2 regions of the Arthrobacter sp. 01T428 genome follow, and region 1 is predicted to be linked to the other one. Evidence: predicted binding sites of a transcription regulator. Region 1 holds the regulator's gene; the other holds the start of a gene.

The links. Region 1 encodes LexA, which represses DNA repair genes until DNA is damaged. Its sites were predicted from a motif close to TCGAACANNTGTTCGA; they were not measured.
Region 2: a site for LexA is predicted at 1,451-1,466, ahead of AC1DJB_RS22495 (LexA family protein). Genes of this name have one in related genera too.

What each region holds. Positions count from the first base shown of each region.
Region 1 is NZ_JBFTPW010000014.1:69,897-73,309, reverse strand. It holds gene AC1DJB_RS15725 (histidinol-phosphate transaminase) at 1-379, opposite strand, end outside; gene AC1DJB_RS15720 (LysM peptidoglycan-binding domain-containing protein) at 470-829, opposite strand; gene lexA (transcriptional repressor LexA) at 1,197-1,946, shown strand; gene AC1DJB_RS15710 (ATP-dependent DNA helicase) at 1,988-3,413, opposite strand, start outside.
Region 2 is NZ_JBFTPW010000031.1:47,484-50,896, forward strand. It holds gene AC1DJB_RS22490 (aldo/keto reductase family protein) at 1-467, shown strand, start outside; gene AC1DJB_RS22495 (LexA family protein) at 1,480-1,911, shown strand; gene AC1DJB_RS22500 (Y-family DNA polymerase) at 1,922-3,202, shown strand; gene AC1DJB_RS22505 (SOS response-associated peptidase) at 3,232-3,413, opposite strand, start outside.

The DNA.
Region 1 (3,413 bases):
GCAAAGGGTACATGGAGTACGTCGGCGGGAAACCGAGCGCGGACCTGCCCGGGCCGCCGAAGACCTGGAGGATCTGCTGGAGTACTTCATTGGAGCCGTTGGCTGCCCAGATGTTGTCGGCCGAAAGGTCGTGGCCAAGGTATTCCGCAAGGGCCTCGCGCAATTCGGTGAACTCGCGGTCCGGATAGCGGTTCAGTCCGGTGGCGGCTGCCGCGACCGCTTCGGTGATGGCCGCCTGGACGTCCGCTGGGACGCCATGCGTGTTTTCGTTGACGTTGAGCAAAATCGGAACATCAAGCTGCGGCGCGCCATAGGGGCTCAGGCCGCGAAGGTTGGTCCGGAGGGGAAGTCGGTCAAGTCGCTCAAGCTGGTCACTCACCATGACAGTTTAAGGTGCCGCGGCGGATGCGCTGAAACTGTGACGGCACGGAGACCGTCCAGGGGCCGGGCAACCCGGTCCAAGTTGCCGCTAAGTCGAAGGAATGAACAGCTGCTGGCCGGGCACGATGTGGCCGTCCTGGAGGTTGTTCAGCTGGATGATCTCCGCAACGACGTCGCGTGGATCCCGGGACGGTGCGGCGCTTCCCGCAATCCCCCACAAGGACTGGCCCACTTGTACCGTGACGCTCGTGCTGGAGGTGGGCTGCAGTTCAGCGGCGGAATCAGCAGCCTTGGCCGGCGAATTCAGGAATCCCGCCAGGCTAAGGAGCGCTGCAACCAGGAGCATGGCCGGGACGCCGAAGAAGACCATGCGGCCCCTGCGGGTCAGGCGGAGCCGGCCCGCCGGCGCACCGTGGCCGGGTGTGTGGGTGATGGTGATTGCGGACATGAGCTGAGCCCTTCTGAACAATGCCGCGTTCCGGAATCTCTGGTTGCGGCTGCCAATTCTTGCCTTCATTCAGTGCTTGCAGGACGGTTGTTCGTTGTTGTCTTCGAACGATTCGGGCGAACACCCGGACCCCGCACCACTTTTATAGAACACATATTCGAACCTTGCTACGACATTTTTAGCACTTATCAACGAACGATGTCGAGACTCGCTAGAACAAATGTTTGATAAACGCCTGCGCCTGCCCTACGTTTGAGTGAAGGAACGAGCACTGAATCAGTGCAACAGGAGGGTCTGACATTTCAGGCCGACAGTCCCGGCAAGCCCCTCAGGGCCGCGCGGACGGAACGGAAGGGTGTTGGCGAACATGGCAGCGAAAGCCACTGGCAGCGGGTCGGCCTCAGCGCGGAGCCAGCAGCCGCAGAAGGCCCCCAAGAGCCTGACCGTCCGCCAGAAGAAAATCCTGGAGACCATCCAACGTTCAGTGAACGATCACGGGTATCCGCCGTCGATGCGCGAAATCGGAGACACGGTCGGCTTGGCCAGCTTGTCCAGCGTCACCCACCAGTTGTCGCAGCTCGAGAAGCTCGGTTATCTTCGCCGCGATCCCAAGCGTCCACGCGCCATGGAAGTCCTCATGCCGTTGACCCTGGACGGCGGCTCCGTCATCCCCGGCGTTGAAGCGCCGGCGAAACTCCGCAGCGCCGGCGGCCTGGCCGTCACGGAACTCGCGAGTGCCAGTGACACGGCCATGGTTCCCCTCGTCGGGCGCATTGCTGCCGGTGGGCCCATCCTGGCCGACCAGACCGTTGAGGACGTCCTGCCTCTGCCCCGGCAATTGGTAGGCCATGGCGAGCTCTTCATGCTCAAGGTCGCCGGTGATTCCATGATCGACGCCGCTATCTGCGATGGAGACTGGGTGGTAGTGCGGCGTCAAAACGACGCACTCAACGGCGACATCGTGGCCGCACTCCTGGACGACGAAGCCACCGTCAAGACCTTCCGGCAGCGCGACGGCCACACGTGGCTGCTCCCGCAGAACACGCAGTACGAACCCATCCTGGGCGACCATGCCACCATCATGGGCAAAGTCGTCTCGGTCCTGCGCTCACTCTAGGACGCGCTCGCTCTAAGGCACCCTCACCCAGGGCCCCTGCCTTAGGCCGTGGCCGACTCGGCGTAAAGACGTTCGAGGGCACCGCGCACCACTGAACGGTCCGTGGTGGGCCAGAAGGGCGGCAACGCTGCCCTGAGGAAGTTGCCGTAGCGCTCCGTCGAAAGCCGTGAATCCAGTACTGCCACGACGCCCTTGTCCCCCGTTGAACGGATGAGGCGGCCGGCCCCTTGTGCCAGCCGAATGGCCGCGTGCGTTGCAGACACTGCCATGAAACCGTTGCCCCCGGCCTGGGCGACCGCGCGGGACCGTGCCGTCATCAGGGGATCGTCCGGGCGAGGGAACGGGATCCGGTCAATCACGACCAGCCGGCATGAACCGCCGGGAACGTCGACGCCCTGCCAGAGGGACATGGTGCCGAACAGGCAGGTGTCCTCCTCCTCGGCAAACTGCCTGACCAGCGCGGCCATGGTCGATTCTCCCTGGCACAGGATGTCCACATCCAGGCGCGACCGCATCGCTTCCGCGGCGTCCTCAGCCGCACGACGGGAAGAGAACAGGCACAAAGCTCCGCCGTGCGAGGCCTTGATGAGCTCTTCAAGTTCGTCCAACGCTTCGGGCGAGGTGCCGCGACCCGGCTTGGGCAGGTGCTTGGCGACGTACAGCATGCCCTGCTTCGGGTAGTCGAAGGGCGAGCCGACATCCACGCCCGTCCAGCTGGGGGCGCCCTGGCCAGTCAAGCCCAGCCCTCCGGCTGTGGCCTCGAATGCAGACCCGATAGCCAAAGTGGCAGAGGTCAACACCACGGTATGGCCCGCGAAGAGCCCTTCGCGGAGGCGTCCGGCGACGCTGAGCGGCGCGATGTTGATGAGCGCCGGCGAGTCCTCGTCGGGGGCCGTGTAGCCCTGCTGGGGATCGAAGCTGCTGTTCCGGGAGAGCCACACGACTTCCCTGTTTTCCCGGGCGGAGAGCAGCCGTTCGCACAACTCGAGGATCAGCATGAGCCGTGAGCGCGCGAGCTGACGTCCGCCGTCGACCGCGTTGGACGAATCCCCCTTCGAATCGGAAAGCGCCGCACGGCACGCTTCCCGGAGCTGGTCCACGCCATCAAGTTGTTCGTCATTGAGCCCGTTGGGCAAGAGGCCGGACGGCGCTCCCATGATCGCCAGTTCCAAGCGATCCGCGGCGGCGTTCAGCGCGTCCACGGTGATGGCCGTGTGTTTGCGGGCGCTGGAGGCAGCGGCATGGATCATCGCCACGGACAGCTGCCCGGACACGGCACCGGTCACACGGTCCTGGAGCTCGTGTGCTTCGTCCACCACCACGACGTCGTATTCGGGCAGGACGGCCAGCCCTTCAAAGGCACTGACGGCGAGCATCGCGTGGTTGGTGACCACGACGTCGGACTCCGCGGCGCGGTGGCGGGCGAGCTCGCTGAAGCACTCCTCGGCCATCGGACACTTTTGCGCT
Region 2 (3,413 bases), on a different contig from region 1:
TGCTGTGGCGGGTCATCGAGGCGGAAGTGGTTCCGGCGTCGCAAGAGCTAGGCGTGTCCCAAATCGTCTGGTCCCCCATGGCACAGGGTGTCCTAAGCGGGAAGTACCTGCCCGGCCAGCCGGCCCCTGAAGGCAGCCGCGCCACGGATACGAAAGGCGGCGGAAAAATGATCCAGCGGTGGATGCGCGATCACGTGCTCACCGGTGTACAGGACCTCAAGCCGATCGCTGAGGAAGCCGGGCTGACAATGCCCCAGCTTGCGGTCGCCTGGGTGTTGCAGAATCCGAACGTTGCTTCGGCAATCGTGGGTGCCTCCCGGCCCGAACAGATCGCGGACAACGTCGCGGCGGTTGGCGTGAAGCTTGAGGCAGAGGTCATGAAGCAGATCGACGACGTCATTGGTACGCTCGCCGAACGCGATCCCGCACGGACGAAAGGTTCGTCGCCGACCCCTCGAGAAGCGTAAGGCCGCGCGAGGAGGCTGTCGCCATCCAGATGCCAGAACGCGTCATCAGAACTCGCCAAGCTCAGCAGCCTCACGGCTAAGCCTGGACCTCTCTGCAATTTGATGAGTGAGGCAAAGGCTGCTGAGGGGAGTGGTCCAATGAAGCCAACCCTGACCTTGTCACAGCGGGTGCGGTTCCTGAGTTACCGTCGAGGCAACGATATCGGCGTCCAGGGCGCCGCCACCCACCCTGGCGGCACGAGCCAGCCTGCCTCACCGGAAACCCGTGGGCCACGCATCCCGGCAGCAATGCCGGCGGGTGGGATAACCCGGACTCCGAACCGCGGTTCTAAATGTCCCCATTTTGATCGAGGCCAGTAGATACGCCGGGCCGCCAGAACTTCGCCCGCGTTCTGTAGTGTCAGTGCCTGCCCTCTTCGGAGAGCCCACCAGCAATGTCAGCGGGCCGGCCAGTCCGGGCTTCCGGAAAATTTAAGTACTCACCACTCGTGTATAGAGCACCTGAAAAAGGTTGACTCATAACAAGAGGCTTGGTTTACGCACCGGCCGGACTTCGGTGTCTGGCTGACAGACGGGACCAGCGGCGGGAGAGAATCTCGGTTCCTGGCATGGATTCTCCACTACCCCCAGACGCCGCTGGCCCCCTGGGGTCGATGCCCGCGCCCAGCGGGAGCTACCCTCAACGGATCCCACGTTCCAGCCGCGGATAACTCGAATTGCCCCACTCTCGCACAATTCGTCGGACACACCTTCACCATCCGCATATGGCCCCTGAGACGTCTCCGAAATCGGGGTCCACGAGCATATGCGTAGCCATCGACCAAGACCACTCCGGTCTCCGGCTCGGTCTTCGCGACATTGAAGCCACGCGCGGATCCCGTCGGCTACGCACCGAGACCGGTTGATACGTCCCTGACCCGACCCCCGACATCTTTGACTGTCGCATGGGCGGTGAAATGTCAGTGGGGTCGACTAGACTTTATTCGAACATATTTTCGAATAAAGGTGTGTCATGAGTCTTGCTTTGGACCCTCGCATGATAGACGCGGGGGCGCCTCCGGGGCACGTTCCGGTGGCACCGGTGGCCGTCCCGGCGGGCTACCCGTCTCCGAGCCAGGACTATTTTTCCTCGGAACTCGACCTGAACGAACACCTGATCAAGGACAAGACCAGCACCTTCATCGTTCGGGTGTGCGGGGACTCCATGGAGCCGGGCGGCATCAGCGACGGCGACGAACTCATCGTAAACAAGGCATTGGAGCCCAAGGACGGGTCCGTGGTGGTGGCGATCCTCGACGGCGAACTGACCATCAAACGGCTGCGGATCACCAGAGCCGGCGTGATACTGCAGGCAGACAACCCCAAATACCCGCCGATCCGCGTCCAGGAACTCTCGGATCTGCGGATCTGGGCTGTTGCGATCAGATGCCTTCACTATGTCTAGGCCGGCGGTGATGCGCCGCATGCAGGAAATCGCCCACATCGACGTCAACTGCTTCTACGCCTCCGCCGAAAGGATCTTCGATCCTTCCCTCGAAGGCAAACCCCTCATAGTGCTCTCGAACAACGACGGCTGCGCCGTAACGCGCTCAGATGAGGCCAAGAGGCTCGGGATCGTTCTGGGAGAGCCGTGGTTCAAACTCGCACCACGGGCCAAGGAATGGGGCCTCGTGGCGAGGTCCAGCAACTACGAGCTCTACGGATCGATCAGCGCCAGGGTCATGGAGCTCCTGGCCCGGTACTCGGCCTGGCAAGAGGTCTACAGCATCGATGAATGCTTCCTGGGAGTCAAGGGCTCCGGAGAGGATCTGCTGGCCCTGGGACGGGCCATGAAAGACGCCTGCCGGACCCACGTTGGCGTGCCCGTCTGCGTGGGCATAGCCCCCACGAAAACCCTGGCAAAGCTCAGCAATAAGTGGGCCAAGCACAACCCCGTCTTCGATGGGGTGTGCCGGTGGGAATCCGTGCCGGCGGCCGAGCGCGAAGCGCTCATGTCCCGCCTGTCTGTGAGTGAGATCTGGGGCGTGGCCACCAGGCTCACGAAACGCCTGGCGGGGATGGGGATCTACTCGATTCTTGACCTGTCCAAGGCAAATCCCGTGGCGATCCGGGACAAGTTCTCGGTGGTGATGATGCGCACCGTCCTCGAGCTGCAGGGAACCCCTTGCATCCCCATGGAGGAAGAGCGGATAGGCCGGGACCAGCTGATCTTCTCCCGGTCCTTCTCCAAACCGATCACGACGGCGGCGGACATGCGCCAGGTCATGAGCGTGTATGCGCAGCAGGCCAGCGCCCGCCTGGCCAAACATGAGCTGCAGGCCAAAGTGCTGACCGCGTTCGCCGGCACGTCCTACTACAGTCCCGGCGACACGTCCTACCCGTCCGTGTGCGTCGCGCTGCCGATGCCCACCGCCGACCCGGTGATCCTCACCAAAGCGGCCCACGCCCTCATTGCCAGGATCAACGACGGCGTGAAATACGTCCGCGCCGGGATCATGGTCACCGACCTGCGGCCCAGCGGGAACCAAAGGCCCTTGGAGCTGTTCGAAAACGTTCACGAGGAACGCGGAATCGGCCCGCTGCTGGAACAAGTGGCCGGCAAATACGGCAGGGGCTCCATCGGGCTCGGCCACGCCGGCATCAAGGGCGGCCCGGACTGGACCATGAAACGAGACATGCTCTCACCCCGCTACACCACCCACTGGGACGAACTGCCCCTCGTCAAGGCCGCCTAAACCCCCGCTTGCCGGAGCCTTTCGCTGGGTCAGGCGACGGGGTTGTCGACGGTTTCCAGGCGCTGACGGCCGTCCTCGTCTTTGACGAGTTCGACGGGACGGAGGGTCCAGTTGGCGGCAACGTCGTACGCTTCACCGCGGACCAGATCCAGCAGTCCGGCGCCGTCCTTGTCCCGGGGGTCCAGCCATGCATCGATGGTGGCAGGGGACA